DNA from 3 places in the Bradyrhizobium sp. ISRA436 genome. Region 3 is predicted to be linked to each of the others. Evidence: predicted binding sites of a transcription regulator. Region 3 holds the regulator's gene; each other region holds the start of a gene.
What was found. The regulator LexA, encoded in region 3, represses DNA repair genes until DNA is damaged. The targets are predictions, from matches to a motif close to TGTTCNNNNTGTGTTCNG.
Positions count from the first base shown of each region.

Region 1: rmuC (DNA recombination protein RmuC) is a predicted target of LexA. The motif match lies at 3,722-3,739, and genes of this name have one in related genera.
Region 2: MTX23_RS17515 (single-stranded DNA-binding protein) is a predicted target of LexA. The motif match lies at 5,479-5,496, and genes of this name have one in related genera.

Region 1 covers NZ_CP094519.1:711,916-722,033, forward strand. The annotation lists gene MTX23_RS03300 (hypothetical protein) at 8-436, shown strand; gene MTX23_RS03305 (MFS transporter) at 599-1,969, opposite strand; gene MTX23_RS03310 (GIY-YIG nuclease family protein) at 2,110-2,403, opposite strand; gene rmuC (DNA recombination protein RmuC) at 2,482-3,690, opposite strand; gene def (peptide deformylase) at 3,861-4,388, shown strand; gene fmt (methionyl-tRNA formyltransferase) at 4,524-5,459, shown strand; gene truA (tRNA pseudouridine(38-40) synthase TruA) at 5,593-6,330, shown strand; gene dapE (succinyl-diaminopimelate desuccinylase) at 6,394-7,560, opposite strand; gene dapD (2,3,4,5-tetrahydropyridine-2,6-dicarboxylate N-succinyltransferase) at 7,664-8,509, opposite strand; gene MTX23_RS03345 (pyrimidine 5'-nucleotidase) at 8,604-9,299, opposite strand; gene MTX23_RS03350 (DUF1036 domain-containing protein) at 9,442-10,118, opposite strand, start outside.
Region 2 covers NZ_CP094519.1:3,689,075-3,699,192, forward strand. The annotation lists gene uvrA (excinuclease ABC subunit UvrA) at 1-1,818, opposite strand, end outside; gene MTX23_RS17495 (outer membrane protein) at 2,078-2,740, opposite strand; gene MTX23_RS17500 (outer membrane beta-barrel protein) at 2,985-3,731, opposite strand; partial or broken gene MTX23_RS17505 (outer membrane beta-barrel protein) at 3,978-4,365, opposite strand; gene MTX23_RS17510 (outer membrane beta-barrel protein) at 4,483-5,226, opposite strand; gene MTX23_RS17515 (single-stranded DNA-binding protein) at 5,667-6,155, shown strand; gene MTX23_RS17520 (DUF2306 domain-containing protein) at 6,406-6,804, shown strand; gene gyrA (DNA gyrase subunit A) at 7,035-9,761, shown strand; gene MTX23_RS17530 (IS701 family transposase) at 9,798-10,118, opposite strand, start outside.
Region 3 covers NZ_CP094519.1:3,575,788-3,585,905, reverse strand. The annotation lists gene MTX23_RS17005 (cation-translocating P-type ATPase) at 1-541, shown strand, start outside; gene MTX23_RS17000 (heavy metal-responsive transcriptional regulator) at 614-1,018, shown strand; gene MTX23_RS16995 (thioredoxin family protein) at 1,125-1,385, shown strand; gene MTX23_RS16990 (cytochrome c biogenesis protein CcdA) at 1,387-2,082, shown strand; one part of gene MTX23_RS16985 (IS5 family transposase) at 2,524-2,857, shown strand; one part of gene MTX23_RS16985 (IS5 family transposase) at 2,857-3,278, shown strand; gene MTX23_RS16980 (IS701 family transposase) at 3,357-4,706, shown strand; gene MTX23_RS16975 (HAD family phosphatase) at 5,294-5,920, shown strand; gene glp (gephyrin-like molybdotransferase Glp) at 5,949-7,160, shown strand; gene lexA (transcriptional repressor LexA) at 7,385-8,089, shown strand; gene MTX23_RS16960 (hypothetical protein) at 8,391-8,819, shown strand; gene MTX23_RS16955 (hypothetical protein) at 8,970-9,197, shown strand; gene MTX23_RS16950 (ComEC/Rec2 family competence protein) at 9,194-10,118, opposite strand, start outside.

The DNA.
Region 1 (10,118 bases), 2.9 Mb from region 3:
ATTGGAAATGACGACACACCGATTCGGCGTACGCTTGGGCTTTGCGCTTCTGGCTGCGTTGTTGCTCGGGCCCTGCGCCGGGGCGCAGCAGAACGACGCGCCGCAGAAGCCCGGCAAGCTGATCAGGGCCGGTGACGTGCTGTCGGGGGAACTCAACGCCATGCGCGTGCGCGACGCCAAGAGGGGCGGCAAGCGCGTCGCGACCTACCAGATCACCAGCGAGCCGCGCCGTCTGCCGCCGCCGAACGGTCTCTGCAACCTCGAGACCGGACCGGAGACGTTCCAATTGGTCCCGACCAGCGAGGCCCAAGCCGCGCAGCTCAGGAGTCTCACCGGCAAGGAAATCTCGGTGAAGGTCGATGAGATCGCCTGCGCTCAGGACGCCGGCCAGATGAGCGAAGCCATCGTCACGAAATGGAGCGTGGTGACGAAGTAAGTTTGTGCCGCAATTTCGGTGTCATCGCCCGGCTCGACCGGGCGATCCAGTACGCCGCAGCTTTTACATCGAATAGAACGCCTCTTGAATACTGGATCACCCGCTGGAGCCTGTCATCGGGCGCGCGTTCGCGCGACCCGGTGGCGGGTGACGACAGTTGAGCTAAACCCTCACCGGCCCCAGCTCTTCAAAATGCTTGCGCCGCTGCAGCCAGGCGAGCAGCAACAGGCTCGGGATCGCGACCAGTACGCAGATCATGAAGAAGACCGGCCAGCCCACGGCCTTCGCTACATAGCCGGCGCCCGACGACAGGTAGGTACGGCCGACCGCGGCCAGCGCGGTCAGCAGGGCATACTGGGTTGCGGTGTGTAGCGGATTGCGGCACAGCGCCGACAGATAGGCGACGAAGATCACGGTGCCGATGGCGCTGGTGAAGTTCTCCGCCGTGATCGCGAGCGCCAGCGCCCACTGATTGACGCCGACATGCGCGAGCCAGGAGAACGCGAGATTGGCGATCGCCTGCAGCACGCCGCCGATCCATAGGCTGGTCGCGAGCGAGTAGCGCCGCGCGACGAAGCCGCCGGCAAAGCCGCCGATCAGCGTTGCGGCAAGCCCGACGCCCTTCACGATCGCGGCATAGTCGACCTTGGAAAAGCCGATATCGATCACGAACGGCGCGGTCATGGTGCCGGAAAACGCGTCGGTGAACTTGAACAGCACCACGAAGGCCAGCGCCGCGAAGGCGTCCTTGCGGCTGAGGAATTCGGAAAACGCGCCAAGCGCCGCGTGGAGCACGCGCTGGACCGCATTCTGCGCATGCGTCGCCGCTTCGGCGTTCTTGGATTGCGTGGGCTCGGTCGCGGCCAGCGCAATGATGGTGCCGATCAGGATCAGCGCGGCCATCACCACATAGCCCCACATCCAGGCCGAGGGGCGTGCGAGTCCGGCCGATTCAAAGCCGCTGACGATGAACAGTGCGCCGGCTGTCGAGACCAGCATGCCGACGCGGTAGGCCGCGACATAGGATGCCATGCCGGCGGCTTGCTCGGGTTCAGGCAGGCTCTCGACGCGGAACGCGTCGACCACGATGTCCTGTGTCGACGAGGCGGTCGCGACGAGGAGTGCGGCAAAGGCCGCAAACCACGGCGATCGCGCCGGATCGGCCATCGCCAGCACGAGGATCGCGGCGATCAGCAGCAGCTGCGAGAACACCAGCCAGCCGCGGCGGCGCCCGAAGAGCTGCGTGAACAGCGGGACATGCAGCGCATCGACCAGGGGCGCCCAGAGGAACTTCAGCGTGTAGGGCGTGCCGATCAGTGCGAGCAGCCCGATGGTGCCGAGGTCAACGCCAGCCTCCTTCATCCATACCTGCAACGTCGAGCCCGACAGCGCCAGCGGCAGGCCCGAGGAGAAGCCGAGCAGCATCACGATCAGCACCCGCGGCTGCAAGTACACGGCAAGACTGTCGCGCCAGGAGAGGGGGGTGGATGCAGCCTTTTCCGGCGAGGGGGCGGTCGCTTCGGGTGTGGTCATCTATCCCATCGTGAGGTCATCGTCCGCCTTGTGCGCAATTGCGCACTGGGGCGGACGATCCAGTACTCCGTGACGATTCCGTCCAGCCACCTACGTCCCGGCGTACTGGATGCCCCGCCTTCGCGGGGCATGACGCACAATTAGACACCTGCAATTCCCGGATACAAGTCTTCCCAGTCTGGATTGCGCTCTTCGATCAAACGGACCTTCCAGGCTCGATTCCATTTCTTCAATCGTTTCTCGCGCCGAATCGCGTTCTCTGGATCATCGAACTGTTCGAAGTAAACAAGCTTCACCACATCATATTTCTCAGTAAAGCTCTTGATGAGCTTCAGTCTGTGCTCCCCAACTCGCCGAACGAGGTCATTTGTCACACCGATATAGAGCGTGCCGCCGATGCGGCTTGCGAGGATGTAGAAGCTGCGTGATCCCATCTGCCGCCTCTGGGATACTGGGTCGCCCGGTCAAGCCGGGCGATGACAGCGATTATGTGGCGAAATCAGCGCCTAATACTACTCCCCCGCCTGCAGCTTGCGCGGGGCGGGGAACAGCTCGGGCGTCGCGCCCTTGACGAAGCGGGGGACCTCGATCGGGGCCTCGGACTTGCTGAAATCCAGTTCCTCGATGCGGCCGGCCCGCTTCTCGATCTTGTCGGCGGAGATCAGGATCTGCCTGACGTCTTCGTTCACCTGGCCGAAGTGGTTTTGCAGCTTCACCACGCGCTCGCGCAGGCGCGCCAGATCGTCGCCGAGATGCATCACCTCGTTGCGGATCTGGTCGGCGGCGTCGCGGATCCGCGCGTCCTTCAGGATCTGCTGCATCACCTGGATCGCCAGCATCAATAGCGAGGGCGACACCAGTACGACACGGGCGCGATAGGCCTTCTGGATCACATCGTCGAAGCCGTCATGGATCTCGGCATAAACCGATTCCGACGGCACGAACATCAGCGCGGTGTCCTGGGTCTCGCCGGGGATCAGGTATTTTTCCGCGATGTCGCTGACATGCTTCAGCACGTCGCTGCGCAGCCGCTGGCTGGCGAATTTGCGCTCCTCGTCGCTGCGTGCGTCGTGCAGTGCGGTCATCGCCTCCAGCGGAAACTTCGCGTCGATGCAGAGCGGCCGCTGGTCGGGCAGGAACACCACGCAATCCGGCCGCTTCCCCGTGGTCAGCGTGTACTGGAACTCGTAGGAGCCCTTCGGCATGCCGTCCTGAACGATCGCCTCCATCCGTGCCTGGCCGAAGGCGCCGCGCGACTGCTTGTTGGCGAGCACGTCGCGCAGCGTGGTCACCTGGGTGGTGAGCTCGTTGAGGTTCTTGTGGGCATGGTCGATGATGCCGAGCCGCTCGTGCAGCACGCGCAGGCTGTCCATCGTGTTGCGCGTCGATTGTTCCATCGACTGGCCGACCCGGTGTGTGACCGAATCCAGCCGCTCGTTGACGGCGCGCGCCATCTCAGCCTGGCGGCCGGCCAGCGCCTGGGCCATGGCGTCGACCCGCCCGGAGGCCTCGCTTTGGGCGCGCAGCATGTCGGCCAGCCGTTCCTCCAGCTCGTCGGCGCGGATGGTCTGCGCCATGGCGAGTTCCGCGCCGCGCCTGCTGGCCCGCGCGATCACCAGGGCAATGGTCAGCAGCAGGAGCAATGCCAGCACGCCAAGGGCGATCAGCGCGTCGGAGACGCGGACGGGCAGGTCACCGATGGTCAGGAGGATCTCGTCCATGCCGGCCGTTGTAACCGATTCGCTGCCTGGCGCGAACGAAGAGGGAACATTTATGATTAATCCTTCGTTGAATTTCTTGGTTAACGCAAGTTGAAGAAACGTGGCTAAGGATGCCTTAACCAGTTCCGGAGCGCATTGACCCCCGCAGGTCAGCGGCTTAAATCGCGCGCATGGCTATCAGAGAAATCATCATTCTGCCGGATAAGCAGTTGCGGCTGGTGTCGAAACCTGTCGAGAAGGTGACGCCGGAGATCCGCAAGCTCGCCGACGACATGTTCGAGACCATGTATGACGCGCCCGGCATCGGACTGGCGGCGATCCAGGTCGCACAGCCGCTCCGGCTGATCACCATGGACCTCGCCAAGCGCGACGAGAACGGCGAGACGACGCCGAAGCCGCGCGTCTTCATCAATCCGGAGATCATCGCACGCTCGGAGGAGCTCTCGGTCTACGAAGAGGGCTGCCTGTCGATCCCCGAATATTACGAGGAGGTCGAGCGTCCCGCGCGCGTGCGCGTCCGTTTCCTGGATCTCGACGGCAAGGTGCACGAGGAGGACGCGGAAGGCCTCTACGCCACCTGTATCCAGCACGAGATCGACCACCTCAACGGCGTGCTGTTCGTCGACTACCTGTCGAAGCTCAAGCGCGACCGCGTGCTGAAGAAGTTTACCAAAGCCGCCAAGCGCGTGGCGGAGTAGGTGCGGTGTGAACAGCGTTTTCGCTTGCGCGATGCGCGCATACCGTTCTCGTGGAGCAGCCCCGGACACCGCCGCCGCTACCCCTCTCCCTAGACCTCCCCCACAAGGGGGGAGGGAACGCAGCGAGTGCTGTTGATGCCTCTCCGCCTGATCTTCATGGGCACGCCCGATTTCGCGGTGCCGACGCTGCTGGAGCTGGTGGCGCACGGCCATGAGGTCGTGGCCGTCTATACTCGCGCGCCGAAGCCGGGCGGACGCCGCGGCCTGCAATTGCAGCCGACGCCGGTCGAGCGCGAGGCGCGGCGGCTCGGCATTCCCGTTCTGACGCCAAAGACGTTGAAGACGCCGGACGCGCTCGGGGAATTCCGCGCGCATGATGCGGATGCCGCCGTCGTCGTGGCCTATGGCATGATCCTGCCGCAGGCAATTCTCGACGCGCCGAAATTCGGCTGCTTCAACCTGCATGCCTCGCTGCTGCCGCGCTGGCGCGGCGCCGCTCCGATCAACCGCGCCATCATGGCCGGCGACGCCGAGAGCGGCGTGATGGTGATGAAGATGGATGTCGGCCTCGACACCGGCGACGTCGCGATGGCTGAGCGGCTCGCCATCTCGGACAGCATGACGGCATCAGACCTCCACGATGCGCTGGCGCCGCTCGGCGCCGACCTGATGGTGCGCGCGATGGGCGGGCTGGAGCGCGGCGGTTTGCAGCTGACGAAGCAGAGCGAGGATGGCGTCACCTACGCCGCCAAGATCGAGAAGGCCGAGGCGAAGATCGACTGGAGCAAGCCGGCGCACGTGGTGCTGCGGCACATTCACGGGCTCTCGCCATTCCCGGGTGCCTGGTGCGAGCTCGCAGGCGACGGCGAGCCGGTGCGCTTGAAAATCCTGCGCTGCGAGTTGGCCAGGGGCTCGGGCGCGCCCGGTGACGTGCTCGACGACAACCTTGCGATCGCCTGCTGCGACGGCGCGATCCGAATTCTCGAGCTGCAGCGTGCCGGCAAGGCGCCGATGAAGGCCGCGGATTTTCTGCGCGGCACGCCGCTGAAGCCGGGGGCGAGGCTGACCTAGCACTGTCGTACCCCGCGCAGGCGGGGTATCCAGTACGCCGCGGCCTCGAAGTCGAACTGGGACATCACGGAGTACTGGATCGTCCGCCCCAGTGCGCAATTGCGCACAAGGCGGACGATGACATCGGAACAAAATGCCCCGCTACAAGCTCACCATCGAATATGACGGCACGCCGTTCTCCGGCTGGCAGATCCAGGAAACGGCGCCGACCGTGCAGGGCGCCCTGGAGGCGGCGGTCAAGGCGATCTGCGGTGAAGACGTCCGCGTCCATGGCGCCGGCCGCACCGATGCCGGCGTGCACGCGCGCGGCCAGGTCGCGCATTGCGACATCGCCAAGAGCTTTCCGCCGGGTCGTTTGCGCGACGGGCTGAACGCGCATCTGCGCCCGCATCCGATTGCGATCCTTGCGGCCGACATTGTGCCTGACGATTTCGAGGCGCGCTTCTCGGCAACGAAGCGGCATTATCTCTATCGCATCGTCAACACCCGCGCGAACCTCGCGCTCGACATCGGGCGCGTCTGGCGTGTGCCGCGTGCGCTCGACGCTGTGGCCATGCACACGGCCGCGCAGCGGCTGCTCGGCAAGCACGATTTCACCACCTTCCGCGACACCGAGTGTCAGGCCAGGTCGCCGGAGAAGACGCTCGATCAGCTCGACGTCACGCGCGATGGCGATGCCGTGAACATCGTGACCTCGGCGCGCTCGTTCCTGCACAGCCAGGTGCGCTCGATGGTGGGATCGCTGGTCTGGGTCGGCGAGGGCCGCTGGAGCGCGGATGATCTTTCCACAGCGCTTGCCGCCAGGGATCGTGCCGCCTGCGGCCCGGTCGCGCCGCCGGAGGGACTGTATCTGGTGCGGGTCGATTACTAGTGGCCCCAACCCCTACTGTGCATGGGGTTGTTTTCGATGTTTTTGTCCAGCCGTGCGGCTGGACTACGCAAAATATCTGTCCAACACGCCCCGATATATCCGCGTCAGCTTCTCCAGGTCGGCCACCGGCGTGCGCTCGTCGATCTGGTGCATGGTCTGGCCGACCAGGCCGAATTCGATCACCGGGCAATAGCTGGAGATGAAGCGCGCATCCGAAGTGCCGCCCGAAGTGGACAGCTCCGGCTTGCGGCCGGTGATCTCCTCGATCGCGGCGACGGCGAGATCGGTGAACGAGCCGGGTTTGGTGACGAACACGTTGGAGTTCGACGGCATCCATTCGATGCGGGCGCGGATGCGATTGCCGCAGGCCTTTGCCAGGCGCTCGTCGACCAGCCGGCGCAGGCTCTCCTGGGTGTGATTGTCGTTGTAGCGGATGTTGAACTTCGCGCGGGCCTGGCCGGGGATCACGTTGCTCGCGCTGTTGCCGACATCGACGGAGGTGAATTCGAGGTTCGAGGCCTGGAATTGCGCGCTGCCGTGGTCGAGCGGCTCGTCGCTCAGCGCCACGATCAGCCGCGAAATGTCCGGCACCGGGTTCGAGGCGCGGTGCGGGTAGGCGACATGGCCCTGCACGCCATCGACAACAAGCGTGCCGGATTGCGAGCCGCGGCGGCCGATCTTGATCATGTCGCCGAGCACCTCGACATTCGAGGGCTCGCCGAGCACGCAGTGATCGAACGTCTCGCCGCGTTCGGCGCACCATTTCAGAAGCTTGACCGTGCCGTTGATCGAGACGTCTTCCTCGTCGCCGGTGATCAGGAACGAGATCGAGCCGTTACCGTTTTCTTGCGGCTTGCCGCCATGGTCCTTCAGATATTGCAGCACCGCAGCGACGCTGCAGGCGATGCCACCCTTCATGTCGACCGCGCCGCGGCCGTAGAGATAGCCGTCCTTCACCTCGCCGGAGAACGCGCCGACCGTCCACGCGGATTCATCTCCCGGCGGCACCACGTCGGTGTGGCCGGCGAAGGTGATGTGCGGCGCCGCGCTGCCGATGCGGGCATAGAGATTGTCGATGTCGGCGGTGCCGTGCTCGGAGAAGGTCACGCGATGGACCTCGAAACCTGCGGCCTTCAGCAGATTTTCCAGAACGCCGAGCGCGCCGGCGTCGGCCGGGGTGACGGAGGGGCAACGAACGAGATCGCGGGTGATGGAGACGGCATCAGTCATACCTCCCGCTTAACACGTCACGCTGCGGGTGGGCCAGCCTTGTGAGAGGGCCCCTTGCGCGGCCCCCTCGGCATGACGGTGATGGAAAGGCCGGCTGCGCGTCTCAGTCCCGCAGCAGCTCGTTGATGCTGGTCTTGGCGCGGGTGCGCTCGTCGACGCGCTTGACGATGACGGCGCAGGCAGTGGCCGGACCGGGCTGGCCGTTCTTGAGCGGCTTGGCCGGCAGCGTGCCGGGCACCACGACCGAATATTCCGGGACCTCGCCGAGGAAGACCTCGCCGGTCTCGCGATCGACGATCTTGGTGGAGGCGCCGAGGAAGACGCCCATCGCCAGCACCGCGCCCTTGCGCACGATCACGCCCTCGGCGACTTCCGAGCGAGCGCCGATGAAGCAATCGTCCTCGACGATCACAGGCTCGGCCTGCAGCGGCTCGAGCACGCCGCCGATGCCGACGCCGCCGGAGATGTGCACGCGCTTGCCGATCTGGGCGCAGGAGCCGACGGTCGACCAAGTGTCGATCATGGTCGATTCATCGACATAGGCGCCGAGATTGACGAAGGAGGGCATCAGCACGACGTTGCGGGCGATGAAGGCCGAGCGGCGGACGATCGCGCCCGGCACCGCGCGGAAGCCGGCGTCGCGGAAGCGGTTCTCGCCCCAACCCTCGAACTTCGAGGGTACCTTGTCCCACCACGACGCCTTGCCCGGGCCGCCCGGGATCTGGCCCATGTCGTTGAGGCGGAACGAGAGCAGCACCGCCTTCTTCAGCCACTGATTGACCTTCCACTTGCCGCTGGTCTCCCGCTCGGCGACGCGGGCCTCGCCCTTGTCGAGCAGCTCGAGCGCGTGATCCACGGCGTCGCGGACCTCACCCTTGGTCGAGGTCGAAATGCCTTCGCGGGCGTCGAACGCGGCGTTGACGGTGGATTCGAGGGCGGAGAGGGACATTGGGCGATCCTTCAGCGGAATTTGCGGGGGATTTGGATCGCTTTTTCGGGATTTGGGGCGGCGGAGTCAAGGCTGACGCCGCGATGTACCCCATCTACGGTGTGCGGCCCAGCCGCTGCAAGAACCCAGTCAAATCGTCGGTGACATGATCGACATGAGCGGCGTCACGGCCTTCCAGCTCCCAGGCTTCGCGCACCACCTCCCGGCTGCCGTCGGGCACCACCAGCACGGTGGTCATGCCGAGCTCGTGCGGCACCACGAGGTTGCGCGCGAGGTCTTCGAACATCGCGGCCTTGGTGGGATCGACGTCATGAAGTTTCAGGAACTTCTGGTAGGTCTGCGGCGCGGGCTTCGGCTCGAGTTCGGCGGCGATGATATCGAATACGCCTTGGAAATGGTGACCGATGCCGAGCCGGCCGAGCACCGCATCGACATGGTCGGTCGAGCCGTTGGTCAGGATCAGCTTGCGCCCGGGCAGCTTCGCGATCGCTGCCCCCATCGCCGGGTTCGGTTCGAGCGGCGAGTGGTCGATCTTGTGCACATAGGCGAGAAAATCGTCGGCGCGCACGCCGTGCTCAGTCATCATGCCGCGCATGGTGGTGCCGTAGCGCAGGTAGTAGTCCTTCTGAATCCGGCGCGCCTCCTCCGGCGTCACGCCCAGCCAGTTGCCGACGAACTCGCCGATCCGCGCATCGACCTGTTGCCAAAGATTGACGTGGTGCGGGTACAGCGTGTTGTCGAGATCGAACACCCAGGTGTCGATGTGCGCGAAGGTGCGGGGCGTCTTCATGGCATTCTCTCGGCTGTCATGCCCGTGCATGCGGGCATCCGGTACGCCGCGGCCTGCGAGAGGGACGCTGATGTCGCGGCGGACTGGATCACCCGCTTTCGCAGGTGAGGACGAGTTGGGGTCGGGTAACATCTGAACCGCATCACGGCATCGCAAAGTGCAGCGTCTTGCCGCCGCTGGTCATGTCGACCGGCGCGAAGCCGATCGCCGTGAGGCCGCGGTTGGCGCAGTCGCCCTGGTCGTTGACCTCGAATTTGCTGTCGCGGGTGCAGAGCTCCTTCGTGCCGCCCCAGTTCAGCGGCTTGTCCTTGATGCGGATGGTGCGGTTGTCGCCGTCGACGGCCTCGGCGAAGGAGTAGATCTGCTTTGGCGTGCCTGACACGTCGGGATGCAGGCACTTGCCGGGATCGATGCGATACCAGCCGCGGCTGGTCACCGCCTTGCCGTCATCGGTCGCGACCGCCGCCATCACCTTGTGCGGCGTGTCGTTGCACCAGGTGAGCCCCGATGGCGACGGCTTCTGCACGGCGTCGATCATGGTGGCGAAGAAGTTCGGTGACTGCACGATGTCGCTTGCGAGTCCGCGGCTCTTGAGGAATGCGGAGAGCGCGGCCTGTGTCTTCGGGCCGTCGACGCCGTCGATCGGCGCGGCGTCGTAGCCCGCGATCACCAGCAGGCGCTGGATGCCGGCGAGCCGCGCCTGCTCGTCGTCGTACTCGCTGTCCTCGGCGAGGTAGGCGACGAGGTTGCCGTCATCGGTCTGCGTCGGCCTGATCTGGGTGAACTGCGCAGGCGTCTGGCCCGAACGGCACTGGCGCG
Region 2 (10,118 bases), 110 kb from region 3:
ATGGCCGCCGTGCATGCCGGCGCCGGGGCCGATGTCGAGCACGTAATCGGCGAGGCGGATCGCGTCCTCGTCATGCTCGACCACGACCACGGTGTTGCCGAGGTCGCGAAGTCGCTTGAGGGTGTCGAGCAGGCGCGCATTGTCGCGCTGGTGCAGGCCGATCGACGGCTCATCGAGCACGTAGAGCACGCCGGTGAGCCCCGAGCCGATCTGCGACGCCAGACGGATGCGCTGGCTTTCGCCGCCGGACAGCGTGCCGGAGGAGCGCGACAGCGTCAGGTAATTGAGGCCGACGTCGAGCAGGAAGGTCAGGCGCTCGCGGATCTCCTTCAGGATGCGCGCGGCGATCTCGTTCTGCTGCGCGTTCAGCGCCTCCGGCACCGTCTCGAACCATTCGCCGGCGCGCTTGACCGAGAGGTCGGCGATCTCGCCGATATGCTTGCCACCGATCTTGACGCAGAGCGCCTCCGGCTTCAGCCGGTAGCCATGGCAGCCCGCGCAGGGAATGTCGGAGAAGTACTTGCCGAGCTCCTCACGCGCCCACTCGCTCTCGGTCTCGCGGTAGCGGCGGTTGATGTTGGTGACCACACCCTCGAACGGCTTCTTGGTGTCGTAGGAGCGCACGCCGTCCTCGTAGGAGAACTTGATCTCGTCGTCGCCGGAGCCGTGCAGCAGCGCGGCCTGCACCTTCTTCGGCAGGTCCTTCCACTTGGTGTCGAGCGTGAACTTGTAGTGCTTGCCGAGCGCGGTCAGCGTCTGGATGTAATAGGGCGAGGATGACTTCGCCCAGGGCGCGATGGCGCCCTTGCGCAAGGTCAGCTCCTTGTCGGGGATCACGAGATCCTCGTCGACATGCTGCTCGACGCCGAGGCCGCCGCAGGCGGGGCAGGCGCCATAGGGGTTGTTGAACGAGAACAGCCTCGGCTCGATCTCGGGGATCGTGAAGCCGGAGACCGGGCAGGCGAACTTCTCCGAGAACAGGATGCGCTCGGGGCCGCTCTTGTCGTGGATCTTCGCGGTCTTCTTCTTGTCTTCGCTCGCGGCTGCGCTAGGTGCGTCGGCGTATTCGATTACGGCGAGGCCGTCGGCGAGCTTCAGCGCGGTCTCGAAGCTTTCGGCAAGGCGCTGGGCGAGGTCGGGGCGCACCACGATGCGGTCGACCACGACGTCGATGTCGTGCGGAAATTTCTTGTCGAGCGCGGGCGCCTCCGCGAGCTCGTAGAAGGTGCCGTCGATCTTGACCCGCTGAAAGCCCTTCTTGAGATATTCGGCGAGCTCCTTCTTGTACTCGCCCTTGCGGCCGCGCACGACCGGTGCCAGCAGATAGAGCCGCGTGCCTTCGGGCAATGCCAGGACGCGATCGACCATCTGCGAGACGATCTGGCTCTCGATCGGCAACCCGGTGGCCGGCGAATAGGGCACGCCGACGCGCGCCCAGAGCAGGCGCATGTAGTCGTAGATTTCGGTGACGGTGCCGACCGTCGAACGCGGGTTCTTCGACGTCGTCTTCTGCTCGATCGAGATCGCCGGCGACAGGCCGTCGATCTGGTCGACGTCGGGCTTCTGCATCATCTCCAGGAACTGGCGCGCATAGGCCGACAGTGACTCGACGTAGCGGCGCTGGCCCTCGGCGTAGATGGTGTCGAACGCGAGCGAGGATTTGCCGGAACCGGACAGGCCCGTGAACACCACAAGCTTGTCGCGCGGAATCTCGACGTCGATGTTCTTCAGGTTGTGTTCGCGCGCGCCGCGGATCGTGATGGCGCGCGACGAGGAGCCCGCGGTCTGTTGGCGCTTCGACTTCAGCACTTCATCCATTGCGGCAATTCCGGGCGCCTGATGTTGCGCCTTTTTGGGCGCGCGTCACCGGTGATGCCGGGACCTCGCGCCGATGGCTGTGTGAAGATTGGAACGTAGGAAGAACGGCGGCGGATTTCCAGTGCCGTGTTGGGTCCATCAACGGATAGTTTGCCAGATGGCAGCAGCCGTCAGCAACCTGCCACAGCAAAAAGGCCGGCGCGAGGCCGGCCTTTCGTCACGACGGTCGTGAAGGTCACGACGGGGGCGTGAAGTTCGATCAGTAGCGCGCGACGATCGGGCCGCCGAAGTGATAGTTCACGCCGACCTGGACGCTGTGCAGGTTGAGATCGCCGGAGGGAACGCCAAAATAGTTCTCGCTGCCGAGGCTGCGATAGAGGTACTCGCCCTTGACCGACCACTGCGGAGCGAAGAACGCCTCGATGCCCGCGCCGACGGTCCAGCCGGAGTGGAAGTGACTTTCCGAGACCGTCACGCCGAGCGCGCTGAGGCTCAGCTTGTTGTCGATCCAGGCGTAGCCGCCGGTGCCGTAGAACAGCACCTTGTCGACAGCGAAGCCGATGCGGCCGCGCACGGTGCCGAGCGAGTCGATGCGGCTCTTGATGGTGATGCCGAGCGCCGTGACCGAGGCGTCGACGTCAGCCCAGCCGCCGTCGGCTTCGAGGCCGTACACGATGTTGCCGGCCTGCCAGTTGTAGCCGATGGTGCCGCCGGCGAAGCCGCCGCTCATCTTCGGTGAAGCGTCGGTGTTCTCGCTCGCATAGCCGCCGAAGCCGCCGAGGTAGAAGCCGGTCCAATTGTAGATCGCGGCGGGCGGCGGAGCCTTGACGTAGGGCGCACGCGCCGCCATGTCCGCGGCCGAGGCCGGAGCAAACGCACTCAAAACAAGCAAGCCGGCCGACGCCAGCAAAACGGTCTTCATTTTCAAAATCCCAGTCCCATTCTTCTTGTTGTCCCTTCAAGCCCTTGAAGGGAGCGTCACGGCAGTGTTGCATGACGTTGGCGCGTTTCTACACGGATAAACTGGGACGTGTGTCTCCGGAAAACAACAATGCACGGGAAACGTGCAGCCCAGAACGCCGGCTGGGTACAGGCGTGTGCTCTCCGGGCAACAAAAAGGCCGGCGCGAGGCCGGCCTTTTCGCTGAATAGCATCAACTCCTACGATCAGTAGCGCGCGACGACGGGGCCACCGAACTTGTAGTTCAAACGGACGGTGACGAGATCGACGTCCTGACGGATGCGATCGCTGCCGACGATGACGCCGGTCGCCGGCGAGGTGAAGTCGAGGGTGCGATCCTGCATGAACAGGTGATCGTACTCGACGCCGGCCGTCCAGTTCGGCGCGAAGCCAAATTCGAGGCCCACGCCAACCGTGCCGCCCCAGCGGGTGTCGTCACCGCTGCTCGCAAACAGCGCGCCGGTGAGATCGTTGATGCGGTATTTGTTCGAGGTCACGGCGGCGCCGCCCTTCAGGTAGAGCAGGACGTTGTTGGCGGCGTAACCGATCTGACCGGTGAACAGGCCGAACGCATCGATCTTCGAGGTGTTGACGAAGCCGGGGAACAGCAGGCTGGTGTTGCTGCCCTTCAGGTCGGCCCAGTCGCCCTGTGCCTCAAGGCCGAACACCCAGGTGCCGGCCTGCCAGCGATAGCCGATCTGGCCACCGGCCACGCCGCCGGTCGCATCATGACTGCCTTCCGCGCCGACCAGGAACGGCGGGACCGAGTCCCAACTATTGCGGCTCGAACCCCAGCCGCCGTTGGCACCAATATAGAACCCGCTCCAGTCGTACACCGCGGCAACCATCGGCGGCGGCGCCTTGGTGTAAGGACGCGCGGCCAAGTCGGCTGCCGACGCGGAGGTAACGCCGAGAGCGGCGATGCTGACCGTTGCGACCAGGAACTTCTTCATGGGATCCCCCTTCCTGAGAAAAGCTCTGCACTTGGGAACAAACATTACCATGTGTTTCGCGGAAGGACTGTCGCTGAGCGGCCACAGTCGCCAACAAGTTGCGCTGGTTCCGTCTTCACAACTCCTTAACGTGTGAAGGAGTTCTGCAGACGCGCGCGCCGCGCAGGCCGATCCGAAACTGAAAGCGGCCCGGGACAAAAAGACCGGCATCGGGCCGGCCCTTCGCGGCCTCGTCAGATCGCGCGATCAGTATTTTGCGGCAACGGGACCGCCCCAACTAGTGATAGTTGAGGCCCGCCTTGACGGTCTGGAAGGTGTCGCTCCATTCCGAGCGGTTGATTGCGACCAACGGATCGTACTGCAGCGAGCCCTTGCCGAGATCGATGTACGAGATCGATGTAGTTGTATTCGACCTTGGCCGACCAGTTCGGCGCGAACATGTATTCGGCGCCGGTGCACCAGCGATTCGCCCCCAACGCGTGTCGCTTGCGGACACTGAAGGCGGGATGAGCCCTGCATTGTAGTGATGCAGGATGTCGCCGACCGCAGCGCCGCCGCTCACGAACCAGAGTGCTGGTCCGTCGGCGTAGCCGAGGCGGCCTTTGATGTCGCCGAAGCTGCACAATTCCGTGTAGACCGCTGATGGCGATGCTTGGCGCGGGAGAGGGAGGCGTCGGACCGCAACCATCAGGCCAACAAAAAGGCCGGCACAAGGCCGGCCTTTTCGTCCCCAAGAAATCCGATCGCGCGATCAGTACTTCGCTACGACGGGGCCACCCCACTTGTAATTCACGCGGACGGTGACGAGATCGACGTCCTGACGGATGCGATCGCTACCGACGATGACGCCGGTCGCCGGCGAGGTGAAGTCGAGGGTGCGATCCTGCATGAACAGGTGATCGTACTCGACACCGGCCGTCCAGTTCGGCGCGAAGCCAAATTCGAGGCCCACGCCAACCGTGCCGCCCCAGCGGGTGTCGTCACCGCTGCTCGCAAACAGCGCGCCGGTGAGATCGTTGATGCGGTATTTGTTCGAGGTCACGGCGGCGCCGCCCTTCAGGTAGAGCAGGACGTTGTTGGCGGCGTAACCGATCTGACCGGTGAACAGGCCGAACGCATCGATCTTCGAGGTGTTGACGAAGCCGGGGAACAGCAGGCTGGTGTTGCTGCCCTTCAGGTCGGCCCAGTCGCCCTGTGCCTCAAGGCCGAACACCCAGGTGCCGGCCTGCCAGCGATAGCCGATCTGGCCACCGGCCACGCCGCCGGTCGCATCATGACTGCCTTCCGCGCCGACCAGGAACGGCGGGACCGAGTCCCAACTGTTGCGGCTCGAACCCCAGCCGCCGTTGGCACCAATATAGAACCCGCTCCAGTCGTACACCGCGGCAACCATCGGCGGCGGCGCCTTGGTGTAAGGACGCGCGGCCAAGTCGGCCGCAGCGGCCGGCGCAGCAAATGCAATCAGTGCGACCGCAGCCAGCAAATATTTCTTCATGATCGATCTCCCACCCCTTCCGCTTCCTTTGGTCCCGAAGCGGCGACGCGAGCGCCCGCGCCATCCGGTCACACCTATACTCCGATTCAACCGAAAAGGCCGTCTCCCAAATGCCACACTCGCGGAAGAAGTGCGGTCTCGGCAAGGCTGTGATTTGTTTATATTTTTTCCCAGGCTCTGGCAGTTGGAGCGACATTTGCGGCGGAGCCGGCCTGCGATCCGTAACCAAGGTTCTTGCTACGACTGGTTGCGTGGAACAAAGCTGGAACATTTCGCCGGGCGGTGCTATATGTGGGGATAACCGCTGAGTGGCCGTGCGAATGGCGGAGGCGGCGGGGCGGCGTCGGCGTATAGGGGCGTTCGCGACGCCTGCAGTAAGTGGCGAAGGTTGAGAGTGGCGGCCGATGTCCGGCCGCCCAGTTTTGAGTGGAGATGAAGCGATGGCGGGAAGCGTGAACAAGGTGATCCTGGTCGGAAACCTCGGCAAGGATCCGGAAATCCGGCGGACGCAGGACGGCCGTCCGATCGCAAACCTTTCCATCGCCACCTCGGAAACCTGGCGCGACAAGGGCACCGGCGAGCGCAAGGAAAAGACCGAGTGGCACCGCGTCGTGATCTTCAACGAGGGCCTCTGCAAGGTTGCCGAGCAGTACCTGAAGAAGGGTGCCAAGGTGTACATCGAGGGCCAGTTGCAGACCCGCAAATGGACCGACCAGAGCGGCGTCGAGAAGTACTCGACCGAGGTCGTGCTGCAGGGCTTCAACTCCAACCTGACCATGCTCGACGGGCGCGGCGGCGGCGGAGGCGGCAGCTTCTCCGACGACGGCGGCAGCGATTTTGGATCGGCCGGTCCGACAAGCTCGGCGCCGCGGCGCGCGGTCGCCGCCGGCAGCCGCAACAGCGACATGGACGACGACATCCCGTTCTGAACGAGATTGTCACCTTTCGAACAACTCTGTCAGGCGCAGTTCCGTGAAAATCGTTTCCCGGAACTGTGGCTTGATGTGTCGCGTTCGTATCCTCGCGTCAGATATCAATATATTATACTAATCTATTGATATATTTAGCTCTATTTCAGAGCGGTGAATTCTGCGCTTTGACAAAGGTCCATGTTAATGATATTCACATCAGCCCGGCGGTGGCTGACGTTGCTGCGGCCGGTATTGAAGGCCTGCCACCATGAGCCTCGCGCCTCTGCTCGACGCTGCTCCAGCGATCCCGCTCCATGCCTTTGCAGCGCTGGCCGCCTTTGTGCTTGGCTCCATTCAGTTCGCCGCGCAAAAGGGCACGTTGCCGCACCGGACCCTGGGCTGGATCTGGGTGATCCTGATGCTGGTCGTGGCGCTGAGCTCGTTCTGGATCCATCAGATCCGTCTGATGGGGCCGTGGAGCCCGATCCATCTGCTGTCGATCTTCACGCTGATGATGCTGGCGTTGGGAGTGGCAGCGGCGCGGACCCACGATGTTCGCCGTCACAAGTTCACGATGATCGGCATCTTCTTCGGCGCGCTGGTCATTGCCGGGCTGTTTACGTTGATGCCCGGACGCATCATGCACGCGGTGGTGCTTGGGCCGTGAGCAAAAGAAGCGAATGGCGAGTGGCGAATAGCGAGTAGGGGACTGGGTTCCATTCGCTATTCGCCACTCGCTGCACGCGTCTCGGACCTGGGTGTCCACGAATCCAGAGATCACCCCGTAAGTCCATGAAAAAACGAAGGGAAAAACGGCTTTCCGAAGGCGGGCGAGGGTGGTTTTCAGGCCTTCGATACGCTATATGATTCCCCAGTAGAACTGACCGGATTTCCCCTTTGTCCGAACCCGAAGATGACAAGCCCGGCGAGCCGCCGGGGCCCTCAGACATTCGTCCCGTTTCCATTCTCGACGAGATGAAAAAGTCCTACCTCGATTACGCGATGAGCGTGATCGTGTCGCGTGCGCTGCCCGATGCGCGCGACGGACTGAAGCCGGTGCATCGGCGCATCCTGTACTCGATGCACGAGCAGGGGCATACGCCGGACAAGAAGTACGTCAAATCCGCGCGCGTGGTCGGCGACGTCATCGGTAAATATCATCCACATGGCGACCAATCGATCTACGACGCGATGGTGCGCATGGCGCAGGACTTTTCCATGCGCGTGCCCCTCGTCGACGGCCAGGGCAATTTTGGCTCGGTCGACGGCGATCCGCCGGCGGCCTATCGATATACCGAAGCGCGGTTGACGCGAGCGGCGCAGGCCGTGCTCGCGGATATCGACGAGGACACCGTCGACTTCCAGCCGAACTACGATAATTCGGAGCAGGAACCGTCGGTTCTGCCGACGCGGTTCCCGAACCTGCTGGTCAACGGCGCGGGTGGCATTGCGGTGGGCATGGCCACCAACATCCCGCCGCACAACCTTGGCGAGGTCGTCGACGCCTGCGTGGCGCTGATCGACAACCCTGCGCTCACAATCGACGACTTGATCAACATCATTCCCGGTCCGGATTTCCCGACCGGCGGCATCATCCTCGGCCGCCAAGGCATCCGGTCGTCCTATCATCTCGGCCGCGGCTCGATCGTAATGCGCGGCAAGGTCTCGGTTGAATCCCTGCGCAAGGACCGTGAGGCGATCATCATCACGGAGATCCCCTACCAGGTGAACAAGGCCACCATGGTCGAGCGGATCGGTGACCTGATCCGCGAGAAGAAGATCGAGGGCATTGCCGATCTCCGCGACGAATCCGATCGCGATGGCTTCCGCGTCGTGATCGAACTGAAGCGCGAAGCGATGCCGGATGTCGTGCTGAACCAGCTCTATCGGTTCACGCCGCTGCAAACCAATTTCCCGGCCAACATATTGGCGCTGGATTCCGGCCGTCCGCGGCAGATGACGCTGAAGGATCTGCTCAGCATCTTCGTCGCCTTCCGCGAAAGCGTGGTGACACGCCGCACCAAATTCCGGCTCGGCAAGGCGCGTGACCGCGCCCATCTCCTGGTCGGTCTTGCGATCGCGGTCGCCAATATCGACGAGGTGATCCGCGTCATCCGGAACTCGCCCGATCCGAACACGGCCCGCGAAGCCCTGATGTCGCGCGATTGGCCGGCGAGGGATGTCGAGGCGATGATTACGCTGATCGACGATCCGCGCCACCGCATCAACCCCGACGGCACCATCCGGCTTTCACTCGAGCAGGCCAGGCATATTCTTGACCTCCGCCTGCAGCGTCTCACCGCGCTCGGCCGTGAGGAGATTTCCAAGGAGCTCGACGAGCTCGCCGTCGAAATCGCCGACTATCTGGACATCCTGCGCTCGCGTGCTCGCGTGCAGAGCATCGTCAAGGACGAGCTCGCCGCAGTGAAGGCCGAATTCGCCACCCCGCGTAGGACCGAGATCGTCGAGCAGGAAGGCGAGGTTGAGGACGAGGACCTGATCCAGCGCGAGGACATGGTGGTGACGGTGTCGCACGCCGGCTATGTCAAGCGCGTGCCGCTGTCGACCTATCGGGCGCAGCGTCGCGGCGGCAAGGGCCGCGCCGGCATGCAGACGCGCGATGAGGATTTCGTCAGCCGCCTCTTCGTGGCCTCTACGCACACGCCGGTGCTGTTCTTCTCCTCGCGCGGCCAGGTCTACAAGGAAAAGGTCTGGCGGTTGCCGATGGCCGCGCCGAATGCGCGCGGCAAGGCGCTGATCAACATCCTTCCGCTGGAGCAGGGCGAGCGCATCACCACCATCATGCCTTTGCCCGAGGATGAATCCTCCTGGGGCAATCTCGACGTGATGTTCGCGACGACTGGCGGCAACGTCCGCCGCAACAAGCTGTCCGATTTCGTCGATGTCCGCCGCTCCGGCATCATCGCCATGAAGCTCGATGACGGCGAGGCGATCGTCGACGTGCAGATCTGCACCGAGCGCGACGACGTGCTGCTGACCGCCGCAGGCGGCCAGTGCATCCGTTTCCCGGTCACCGACGTGCGTGTCTTCACCGGCCGCACCTCGATGGGCGTGCGCGGCATTACGCTCGGCGAGGGCGACAAGCTGATCTCGCTGGCGATCCTGCGCCATGTCGAGACCACGTCCGACGAGCGCTCGGCCTATCTGAAGATGCGTCGCGCCGTCGCCGGCGAGGCTGCTGCCGAGGAGCCGGCGGAGGCCGAGGGCGAGGAGACGTCGAACGCGATCCAGCTCTCGCAGGAACGCTATGTCGAGATGTCGGCGCAGGAGCAGGTGGTGCTCACCGTGTCCGTCAACGGTTACGGCAAGCGGACCTCGTCCTACGAGTACCGCACCACCGGCCGCGGCGGCAAAGGCATCGTCGCGATGAGCGTCAACAACCGCAACGGCAAGCTGGTTGCCTCGTTCCCGGTCGAGGACGCCGACCAGATCATGCTGGTCACCGACAAGGGACAATTGATCCGCTGCCCGGTGGCCGACATCCGCGTCGCCGGCCGTTCGACCCAGGGCGTGATCGTGTTCGACACCGCCGAGGACGAGCATGTCGTTTCGGTCGAGCACATCCCGGAGGAAGAGAACGGCGAAAACGGGAACGGAGGCTAACACTACTTTGGCAGAATGTGTTTGCGCGACTGCTTTTCAAGGATTTGCTTTCGGCAATATGGGCACTGCTGAGACGGCGGCCGAAGGATGAGATCGACGATGGCGTGACGTACGGCGGGCATGGTTGGTTGAGGCGGAGGCCCGTTGATTCTTTTTTTTCCGCCCCGCGTGTGCGAGGCGACGATGTTGCAGGAAGGCGTAGGCAATCATGGTCATCAGGGCGTGGCGATGAAGACCTTGCCATGATCGCCCTTCGAAGTGATCCAGTCCAAGCTCCTCCTTCAACTGCTGATGCGCCTGCTCACAAATCCACCGTGCCTTGATGGTTGCGGCCAGCGTGCGCAGATCCGTCGCCGC
Region 3 (10,118 bases):
GGGCCTCAGGACCGCGCTCGTGACCGGCGACAATGAGCGCGCGGCTCGATGGGTCGCTCGCGAGGTCGGAATCGATGAGGTTCATGCCGGCATATTGCCGCAGGACAAGGCCACGATCGTGCGCAAGCTTCAAGGTACAGGCCGGGTCGGCATGGTCGGCGATGGCGTCAATGATGCCCCTGCCCTCATGCAGGCCGATGTAGGTATCGCAATGGGCGGCGGAGCCGACATTGCGATCGAAGCGGCCGACATCATCATCCTCTCGAATCGGTTGAGTGCGCTCGTGGAGGCCCGCGAAATCAGTGGCCGCAGCTACCGCAAGATGGTCCAGAACGTTACGCTCGCGTTCCTCTTCAATGGCATTGGGATCCCCATCGCGGCGACCGGCGTGATCAACCCGGTCTGGGCAATGGTGGCGATGGCGGTTAGCGTCACGGCGATCTTCTGCAATTCCCTTTGGGGAACTCCGCGTCTGTTCTTCGATGCAATCCGTAGCGTCGGTCAGCCGATCGTGAATGTTCCGGCGCCGCGATCGCTCTAAAAGCCGCGCCAATTGGCTTGATCCTGGAGTATACTCCAGACTCCAAAACCAGCCTCCGGAGAGGCACGCGGCATGATTACGATCGGCAAATTGGCCGGCCTGACGAACGTCAGTAACGACACCCTCCGCTACTACGAGGAGGAGGGCCTCATCAGCCCGGCCGGCAAAAGCCCTGCTGGATACCGGCTGTACGACCGGGATTCCGCCCGGCGCATCCACTTCATCAAGCACGCCCAGCAGTGCGGGTTCACGCTGGCCGAAATCCGGGATCTCCTCGACCTGCGCAGTCGCGACAAGGCCTGTTGCGGGGACGTTCGCACGCGAGCCATCGAGAAGAAGTTGCAGGTCGAAGGCAGGATCCGAGCGATGAAAGCGATGTCGAAAGCCCTCGATCAACTGATCTCTGAGTGTGCGAACGAGAAGCGGCCGGTCAAAGAATGCACGATCATCGCCGCGCTGGAGCAAGCCAACGGTTAGGAAAGGGTGCAGTGAAACATGAAGGTGGAGATGTTCCATAGCCCAGGCTGCGCCGCCTGCGGGGAGCGATCTTTGGACGATTGCCCAATATTGGCCGTGCTCGAAAATGAAGATCGAACTATTCTACGCACCCGGCTGCACGAAGTGCGCTGACGACAAGGATGCGCTAAGGGCGACGGCGATCGAGCTGGTTCCCGGTCTTGTTTGGCGCGAGCTAAATATACTCGACCAACTGGACTATGCGGTTGAAGTCGGCGTGATCACGCTTCCATCGATTGTAATCGATGGCGATGTCGTCTTTGCCTCGTTGCCCACGTGCGGACAATTGCGCCGCGAACTGGTTAGGCGAATCAACAAGAGAGCCTGACATGGACATGGATACGCTCAGCCAGGCCGTCGAACACGCGAGTTTGTTAGCGCTCGGCGTCGCCTTCATCGCTGGTCTTGTCTTCAGCTTCAATCCGGTAGCGCTCGCGTCAATTCCGGTTTCACTCGCCTATGTCACGCGAGCGCGGAGCGCACAACAGTCGGCGCTCTTCGCTGTTGCTTTCACAGCAGCCATGATTCTTGCCCAGGTCGCCCTCGGCTTTGTCGCTGGTCTTGGCGGAAGTTGGGCCGTACACTTGATCGGACGCCAATGGGGACTCTTGCTTGGGCCAGTTCTCATTGTCCTGGGTCTCATGTGGCCTGGGTGGGTTCGCTTGCGTTTGCCATCGTTTGCGCCGCGCGCGAAACGTCCGAAGACTGCGTGGGGAGCGTTCGCGCTCGGGATTGTCTTTGCAGTCGCGGTCTGTCCGGTCTGCACGCCCGCACTGGTTATTTTGCTCGGTGCAGCGGCGGCAATCGCATCGCCGTTCTTCGGTGCGGCGCTGTTGCTCGCGTTCTCAGTTGGTCGCGCAATTCCGATTGCGTTGGGAGCATGGGCCGCTGGATGGTTGGAAAACCTCAGCGTACTCAGCAACTATCATAAGAGCTTTGAGATTGCGGGCGCCGTCACGCTGATCGCGTCCGGGCTCTACATGCTGAATGCGTACTACTTCTGGATCCCCTCCCTCGCGATGTGAGGACACGGCCACCACTGATGTCTGCATGCTTCTGAGGGTCGTGCGAACGTGACCGGCCTATCAGACTTTCCGGACTTGCGACCACAGGCGCTCTTCACCCCCCGCGCTGGCCCGGCGTGGCGTTCGCGTGGAATCGTGTTGCCGATTGGACACGACGGGCAACTCAGTAAAAACCGTCAAGTCCTCGCGCGCAAAATATTTCTGTTTTGCAGAAATCAAATTCAGTCTATGATCCCGCTCGTCTCACCCGCCTGAGGGGCGCTTCGCGATCGTCACGAGTATTGGGTCGAGATGCGGTGGACGCCGAGCGCGTGACTGACGAGCACGCATGAGGCGGACGGCGAAATCGTGCAGGCCTGACGCCCTAAGGTTTGTACTCAATCAGATGTATAATTTTACGTGGAGATATGATTCAAGCTCTGCATTTGCGGGGCTTGGATCATGGCGGGCGAGTTTTGGTTGAATGATCGGCAGTGGGCAGCAATCGAGCCCTTGCTGCCGCAAAATCAGCCCGGCGCTCGTCGAGTCGATGATCGCCGCGTGATCAGTGGCATCATCCATGTGTTGAAGTCCGGCTGCCGCTGGCGCGATTGCCCGGCAGTGTTCGGCCCTTACACGACCGTCTACAATCGCTGGAACCGCTGGTCGCGGCGCGAGGTCTGGCGCAATCTGTTCGAAGCACTTCGGGGCCTGTCGCCCGATGACGACTTCCAGGCCATCGATTCCACGACCGCCAAGGCGCACCGTGCGGCGGCCGGTGGAAAAGGGGGGCGGAGGCTCAGGCCATCGGTCGTTCCCGCGGTGGCAGGACCACCAAGATCCACGCCGTCTGCGACAGTCTCGGACGCGCCATCGCGCTCGAAGTAACGCCAGGTCAGCGTGGTGACATCCGCGCGGCGCTGCCCCTGCTCAGCTCTCTGCCACCACCGCGTTGCTGTGCGGCCGACACGGCCTATGACGCGAACGAACTGCGGCAATTCCTCATCGAACGGGGAACAACCCCGGTCATCCCAAACAATCCCACCCGAAAACGCTTCCATCCGTTCGACCGCGCCGCATACAAGCGGCGCAACCTCGTCGAGCGCATGTTTTGCAGGCTCAAGGACTGGCGGCGCATTGCAACCCGCTATGACAAGCTCGCCAGAAACTTCCTCTCGGCCGTCAATCTTGCTGCCGCTATCATTTGGTGGACCTGATTGAGTCCGGACCTTAGCACTACTTTGGCAGATTATCGCTTTTACTGCGTTTTTTAGGATTCCCGAATCGATTTTTCAATGATTCATGGGTGGTCGGCTCTCGGAGGGCTGACCATGGCGGAGTGGGAAGACGAACTCGAACGCTGGCTGAAGCCGTTCCTGGATCGGTTGGGTCATAGGACCCGGCGGCGGATGTGTCCATTGTACGTTGCGGGATTGATCGGTCCCGGCGACCGCAAAAGCGTTCAGCCGATGGCGGAGCGCCTTGCCGCGGGCAACTACGATCAGTTGCACCATTTCATTGCCGACGGTGTCTGGGACGCGACTCCGCTGGAATCTGAACTGTTAAATCAGGCCGACCGGCTTGTCGGCGGCAAGGACGCGGTGCTCGTTATTGACGACACCGCAATGCCGAAGAAGGGCGAACGCTCGGTTGGCGTCGCGCCTCAATATGCGTCCTCTCTTGGCAAAACGGCAAATTGCCAAACGCTGGTGTCGCTGACCCTTGCGCGCGGCGAAGTGCCAGTAATGGTCGCGCTGCGTCTCTTTTTGCCCGAAAGCTGGACGAGCAATGTGTCTCGTTTGAAGCGTGCTCGCGTGCCGATCGAACACCGAACGGCACGATCCAAGCCGGAAATTGCTTTGGCCGAGGTTGACCGAGCGATGGCAGCCAACGTGCGCTTTGGATGCGTGCTGGCGGATGCAGGATACGGGCTTAGCGCACCGTTTCGACAGGGGCTAACAGAACGCGGCCTGGCCTGGGCCGTCGGCATCCCTCGGCATCTCAAGGTGTATCCGGTTGATGTACAGCTCATTTGGCCGATTACCAAAGTCCGCGGGAAGCCACGAAAGCACCACGTACCAGATGTCTTATCGATTGCGGCAGAACAAATGCTGGCCAGCGCCAAATGGAAAACCGTGAGTTGGCGCAGCGGAACGAAAGGTCGTCTGACAGCCCGATTTGCTGCTGTCCGTGTCCGCACCGCCGACGGCCCTCCGCAGCGGATTTGGGACAAGGGTCAGCAGCATCTCCCAGGCGACGAGGCCTGGCTCATTGGCGAGCAACGCGCCTCCGGGGAGAAGAAATACTATCTCGCCAATCTCCCGGCGGCGACGGATCTGCGCACGCTGGCCGCAACCATCAAGGCACGGTGGATTTGTGAGCAGGCGCATCAGCAGTTGAAGGAGGAGCTTGGACTGGATCACTTCGAAGGGCGATCATGGCAAGGTCTTCATCGCCACGCCCTGATGACCATGATTGCCTACGCCTTCCTGCAACATCGTCGCCTCGCACACGCGGGGCGGAAAAAAAAGAATCAACGGGCCTCCGCCTCAACCAACCATGCCCGCCGTACGTCACGCCATCGTCGATCTCATCCTTCGGCCGCCGTCTCAGCAGTGCCCATATTGCCGAAAGCAAATCCTTGAAAAGCAGTCGCGCAAACACATTCTGCCAAAGTAGTGTTAGTGGCAGGTGTCTCCTTGCAAAGCGCGCAGCGCTTTTGCAAAGACGGTGACAACAAAGCCCAGTCTCGCCGGGGAGAGCACGTATAAGCCGTAAACCATCGCGCAGGGAAAGCCGGGATTGCTCCGGTTTCACCTGTGGTCCTACCTCCCGTGCTTTCCATTCGCACGGGACCCATGGGTGCGATCGGCACCCGGCTTTCCCTGCGCCCTCTGCTCAAGAGAGGGCGAAACGAACGGCAAAAGCTCGGACAGATCATGTCGCGGGAACGCGAAGCCATATCTCCACGACTGTCATCGCCCGCGAAAGCGGGCGATCCAGTATTCCAGAGGCAGCAGTGATTGATCCGGGAGGCCGCAGCGTACTGGATATCCCGCATGCGCGGGGTATGACGGCGGGGCGATGGATTGCTTCCGCCCTCGCCAAGGCTTCGGCGGACAAGTCGTCGCGGTCGCTCCTCGCAATGACGTGAGCTGAGGGAGCCATCATCGAGGACGCCCCAATCGAAGACATTGCTGCCTGCCCGCAATTTTCGTACACCGTTCATGCAATGACCACGCAACTCTCCCCCAATTCCGTCGACGTGCTGCTGTTCGATATCGGCCGCGTCGTGCTCGACATCAGCTTCGACAGGGTGATGGCGAACTGGGCGGGACACGCCGGCTGCGCGCCTGCCGATCTCGCACGGCGCTTCGTCGTCGACGACAGCTTCAAGCATCACGAGACCGGCAAGGTCGACGACGCGGCGTTCTTCGCGAACCTGCGCCGCTCGCTCGGCATCGACCTCACCGATGCGCAGTTCCTCGAGGGCTGGAACGCGATCTTCACCGGCGAGATGCCGGGTATCGCGCCGCTCCTGGCGACAGCCGCGAAGCGGATGCCGCTCTATGCCTTCTCGAACACCAACCCGGCCCACATCGCGCATTTCTCGGTCGCCTATGCCGATCTGCTCAGGCATTTTCGCAACGTGTTCCTGTCGTCGGCGATCGGCCTTCGAAAACCGGACGCCGAGGCCTATGATCATGTGGTAAGAGCGATCGGCGTGCCGGCGTCACGGATCCTGTTCTTCGACGACACGGCGGCCAATATCGAGGGTGCGCGGGCGCGCGGCCTTCATGCCATCCATGTGACATCGACGGATGACGTGGCAAGGGCACTCACCGCACTTGGAATATGAAGACCTTGGGATTTGAGGAGCCCTGCCCGTGGCCCTGATGCCGGTTGCCGATGCCCTGTCAGCCATTCTCGCCGGCGCCGAACCGCTGCCGGAGGAGATTGTCGCACTTGATGCCGCCTACCACCGCACGCTGGCGCGCGACGTCGCGGCCCGGCGCACGCAGCCGCCGCAGGCCATGTCGGCGATGGACGGCTATGCGGTGCGCGCGGCCGATGCGTCCGACCTGTCGGCCAGGCTGAAGGTGATCGGCGAAGTCGCCGCTGGACGGCCGTTCGAGCGGACGGTCGGCGCGGGCGAAGCGGTGCGGATCTTCACCGGCGGCGTGATCCCTGACGGCGCCGACGCCGTCATCATCCAGGAAGACACCCGGGCTGACCGCGACCACATCACGATCACCGAAGCCGCTGCGAAGGGGCGGCACATCCGTCCCGCGGGCGTCGACTTCCGCCAAGGCGACGTGCTGCTTGCGGCCGGCAGCCGCCTCTCCGACCGCGCGCTCTCGCTCGCTGCGGGCATGAACTATCCGGAACTCGCCGTGCGCCGTCGTCCAAAGGTCGCGGTGCTGGCGACCGGCGACGAGCTGGTGATGCCTGGCTCCTACCCCGGCCCCGGCCAGATCGTCTATTCCAACGGCTACGCACTGCGGGCGCTGGCCCGCGCCGAGGGCGCGGAGACCGTCGATCTCGGGATCGCCGCCGATACGGTGGCCGCCACCACGGCGGGTGTCCGCCGGGCGCGGGAGGCCGATGCCGACATCCTGATCACCACCGGCGGCGCCTCGGTCGGCGACCATGATCTCGTCAAGCAGTCGCTCGAGGCTGAGGGCGTCCAGATGGCGTTCTGGCGGATCGCGATGCGGCCGGGCAAGCCGATGATGCATGGCCGGCTGGGAACAATGCGGGTGATCGGCCTGCCCGGAAATCCGGTGTCGTCCTATGTCTGCGCCTTCCTGTTTCTGGTGCCGTTGATTCGCGCCCTGAGCGGGCGAAAAGTGATCCATCATGTCCGCGACAGCGCCCTGCTTGGCCGTGACCTCGCCGCCAACGATCAGCGCGAGGACTATCTCCGTGCGCGGCTCGAAGAGCGCGACGACGGCACGCTGATCGCGACACCCGTCACCCAGCAGGACAGCTCGCTGTTGGGGAATCTTGCTGCGGCACGGGCACTTGTGATCCGTCCGCCGTTCGCGCCGGCGGCCGTCAAAGGCGAGGCGTGCGAGATCCTGACACTGCCTGAGTGAGGCTTTGCGACCGCACCAATCTGGCGCGAGCGGCTGCATTCACCGGAAATTAAGTGGTTGCGGAACACATATCGAACATATAGTGTCCGTTCATGATTTGTTTCGAGTACTGGTGTCTACAAATGGGAGCGCACTGAGGAGTGTCGCAAGTCTCGCGCTCCCGAGGTCAGGCTCCCTGAAGGTCTCGGAATCGAACGACGCTATCAACCGGGGGAATACTCGAGATGCTCACGCGCAAACAGTACGAACTTCTGCGTTTCATCAATGAACGTCTGAAGGAGGCCGGCGTCCCGCCCTCTTTCGACGAGATGAAGGATGCGCTCGACCTGCGCTCGAAGTCCGGTATCCACCGCCTCATTACAGCGCTGGAGGAGCGCGGTTTCATCCGCCGCCTGCCGAACCGCGCCCGCGCCATCGAGGTGATCAAGCTTCCCGAACTCTCTGCCGGCGGCGGCAACGGCCGCCGCGGCTTCACCCCGAGCGTTATCGAGGGCACGCTCGGCAAGCGCTCCAGCACGCCGCAGATCGCCGAGGATGACGGCAACCGTCCGGTCGCCGTCCCTGTCATGGGCCGGATCGCGGCCGGTACGCCGATCGAGGCGCTGCAGACCCGCAGCCACACCATCAGCGTGCCGCCGGACATGCTCGGCGCCGGTGAACATTACGCGCTGGAGGTACGTGGCGACTCCATGGTCGACGCCGGTATCCTCGACGGCGACATGGCGCTGATCCAGCGCAATGACACCGCCAATACCGGCGACATCGTGGTGGCGCTGATCGACGAGGAGGAAGCGACGCTGAAGCGCTTCCGCCGCCGCGGCGCGTCGATCGCGCTGGAGCCTGCCAACACCGCCTATGAAGTGCGCATTCTGCCGCCAAATCGCGTACGGATCCAGGGCAAGCTGATCGGGCTCTATCGCAAATACTGACCGCGCGGCATGTCCAGGCCGTGACCGCGTGCAGCGCGGCGTGCCTTCGTGCAGTCGAACATGTGTTGTGAGGGAACGAGCGAGGCGCAGCGCCGTTGCTTCATGGACTGCGCTGCGTGAGTGCCTCCGGCGCGTCCCAATACCACCGGGACGCTGTAGCGCGTTTGTGATCGGAGCCTTCCGCAGCCAGTCGTACAATCGCCCAGAAACGAGAACATACTCGTTTGCTGTCGTCCACTCTGGTAGAGGCCTGCGCCTCAGGAGAGGCACGGGTCGCTATCTCGAAATGAGGAGCCATCCGATGTGTGACTATAGTCTGCACGCCGTGGCATCGCGCCCCGCCGTTGTCGGAGAGACGCTGATCACCACGACATTCCGCGGCACGTCAACCCGCGGCTTTGCTTCGGAGAGCGATCCAAATGTCGCGGTCTGCATGCTTCCCGGCACCGAGCTCGCGTTCGTCGAGAACGTGCGCTACGACAGCCGCTGGATCTGGACCAAGACGATCGGCTTCCGCGTTGGCGTGTTCAACGAAGTCGAGCCCGACGTTCCCGATCGCCATCATGATGCGGTCGAATTCCCCGACGGCAGCCATGTGCTGGTGACCCAGCTCGTCGAAGGACAGCACGTCACCGTACTGCAGCTACCCGCTCTTCACCCGCCTGTCGTCGAGAAACCGAAGGTGGTCGAGCGGCGGCCCTCTGCATTCGCGTCGCTGTTTTTGGGTTGAGCGCATCATGGCCGCAGGATGAGTTTGGACCTGCGGCATGTGACCTAACCGATTTCGAGCGACCCCGGACTTCGGGTTCCGGGGCGCGTCTGGGGATTTGCGTCGGACGGCGCCTTGGCGCATCATCGCTCACGGACAAGGACGTGCTCGGTGGTCGACAAGGTCACATGGCAAAAGGCTGGACGCGTCACGGAGCCGGGCCGCTACATGTTCCGGTTCGGCTGGCTGACGGTGACGGCTGACGACCTGAAGGTCTGGCAGCAATTCCCCGAAGCGACGTTTACCCTAGTCAAGAAGCCCGACGCCGATCCTGACTCGGACGAGTATCACCTCGGCGCCTTTGACCTGCCGACCCATCCCCTCCCCGATCAGCACTAATCGTCGCCCTGCAGATCGGCCTCCGCCGGGGTCGCATCCACCGCCGGGCGCGGCGCGCGGCCGGGCGGGCGCAGCGCGGTCTCGCTCTCGGTGTCGCCGGGAACCGCCGGCGACCATGGCCGGTCGATCCCGCCGGGCCTGACCGCATCGACGGCAAAGCCATCGCGAGTGCGACGCAGCACCAGCGCGCCGTGGCGCCGCAGCCGTTCGGCATCGATCACCGAGGCCGCGCAGCCCTGCGGCGCCGGCCGTGCCGTCACGATCAGCGCCGCACGCTCGCAATCGTCGGCCAGCGCCGCGGGCCGCATCGCCAGCGAAACGAGCATGCCGCCCGCGCCCTGGGTCACACAGCCGTTCTCGTCGCAGGAGACGCCGTCCGCGAGCGAGGGGTCGGCCGCCGTGCGCGCGTCGGCATCCGCCGCCAGCCATTCTTTGACCAGGAAGGCGTCCTTGCCGCTCCGCATCAGATGCAGCCGCCCGTCGCCGCCGCGGACCGCCACATTGCGGCCGTCGGCCGCGACCAGCACGTCCGGCTGCGGCACCCGCACCGCCCAGATCAGCGCCACCGCAAGCAGGGCCGCGCCGGACCAGCGCAACGGCGTGCGCAACAACCCGAGCAGGACGAGGCCGGCGCTCGCCACGATCAGCGGTCCGGTGCCGAACGCGGCCATGCGGCCGACCGCGCCCGGCAGGCCGGCGACCCATTGCGTCACCACGATCATCCAGTCGATGCCAACGCCCATGATCGCCCAGAACACGCCGTCGAACCCGAACGGCATCGCGGCGAGCCCCAGCAGGCCCGCCGGCATCACCACCGCCGACACCACCGGCATCGCCGCGAGATTGGCGAGCAGCCCGTAGGGCGTGACGCGATGGAAATGGAACGCGGCATAGGGCGTCGTCGCGAGCCCGGCCACCAGC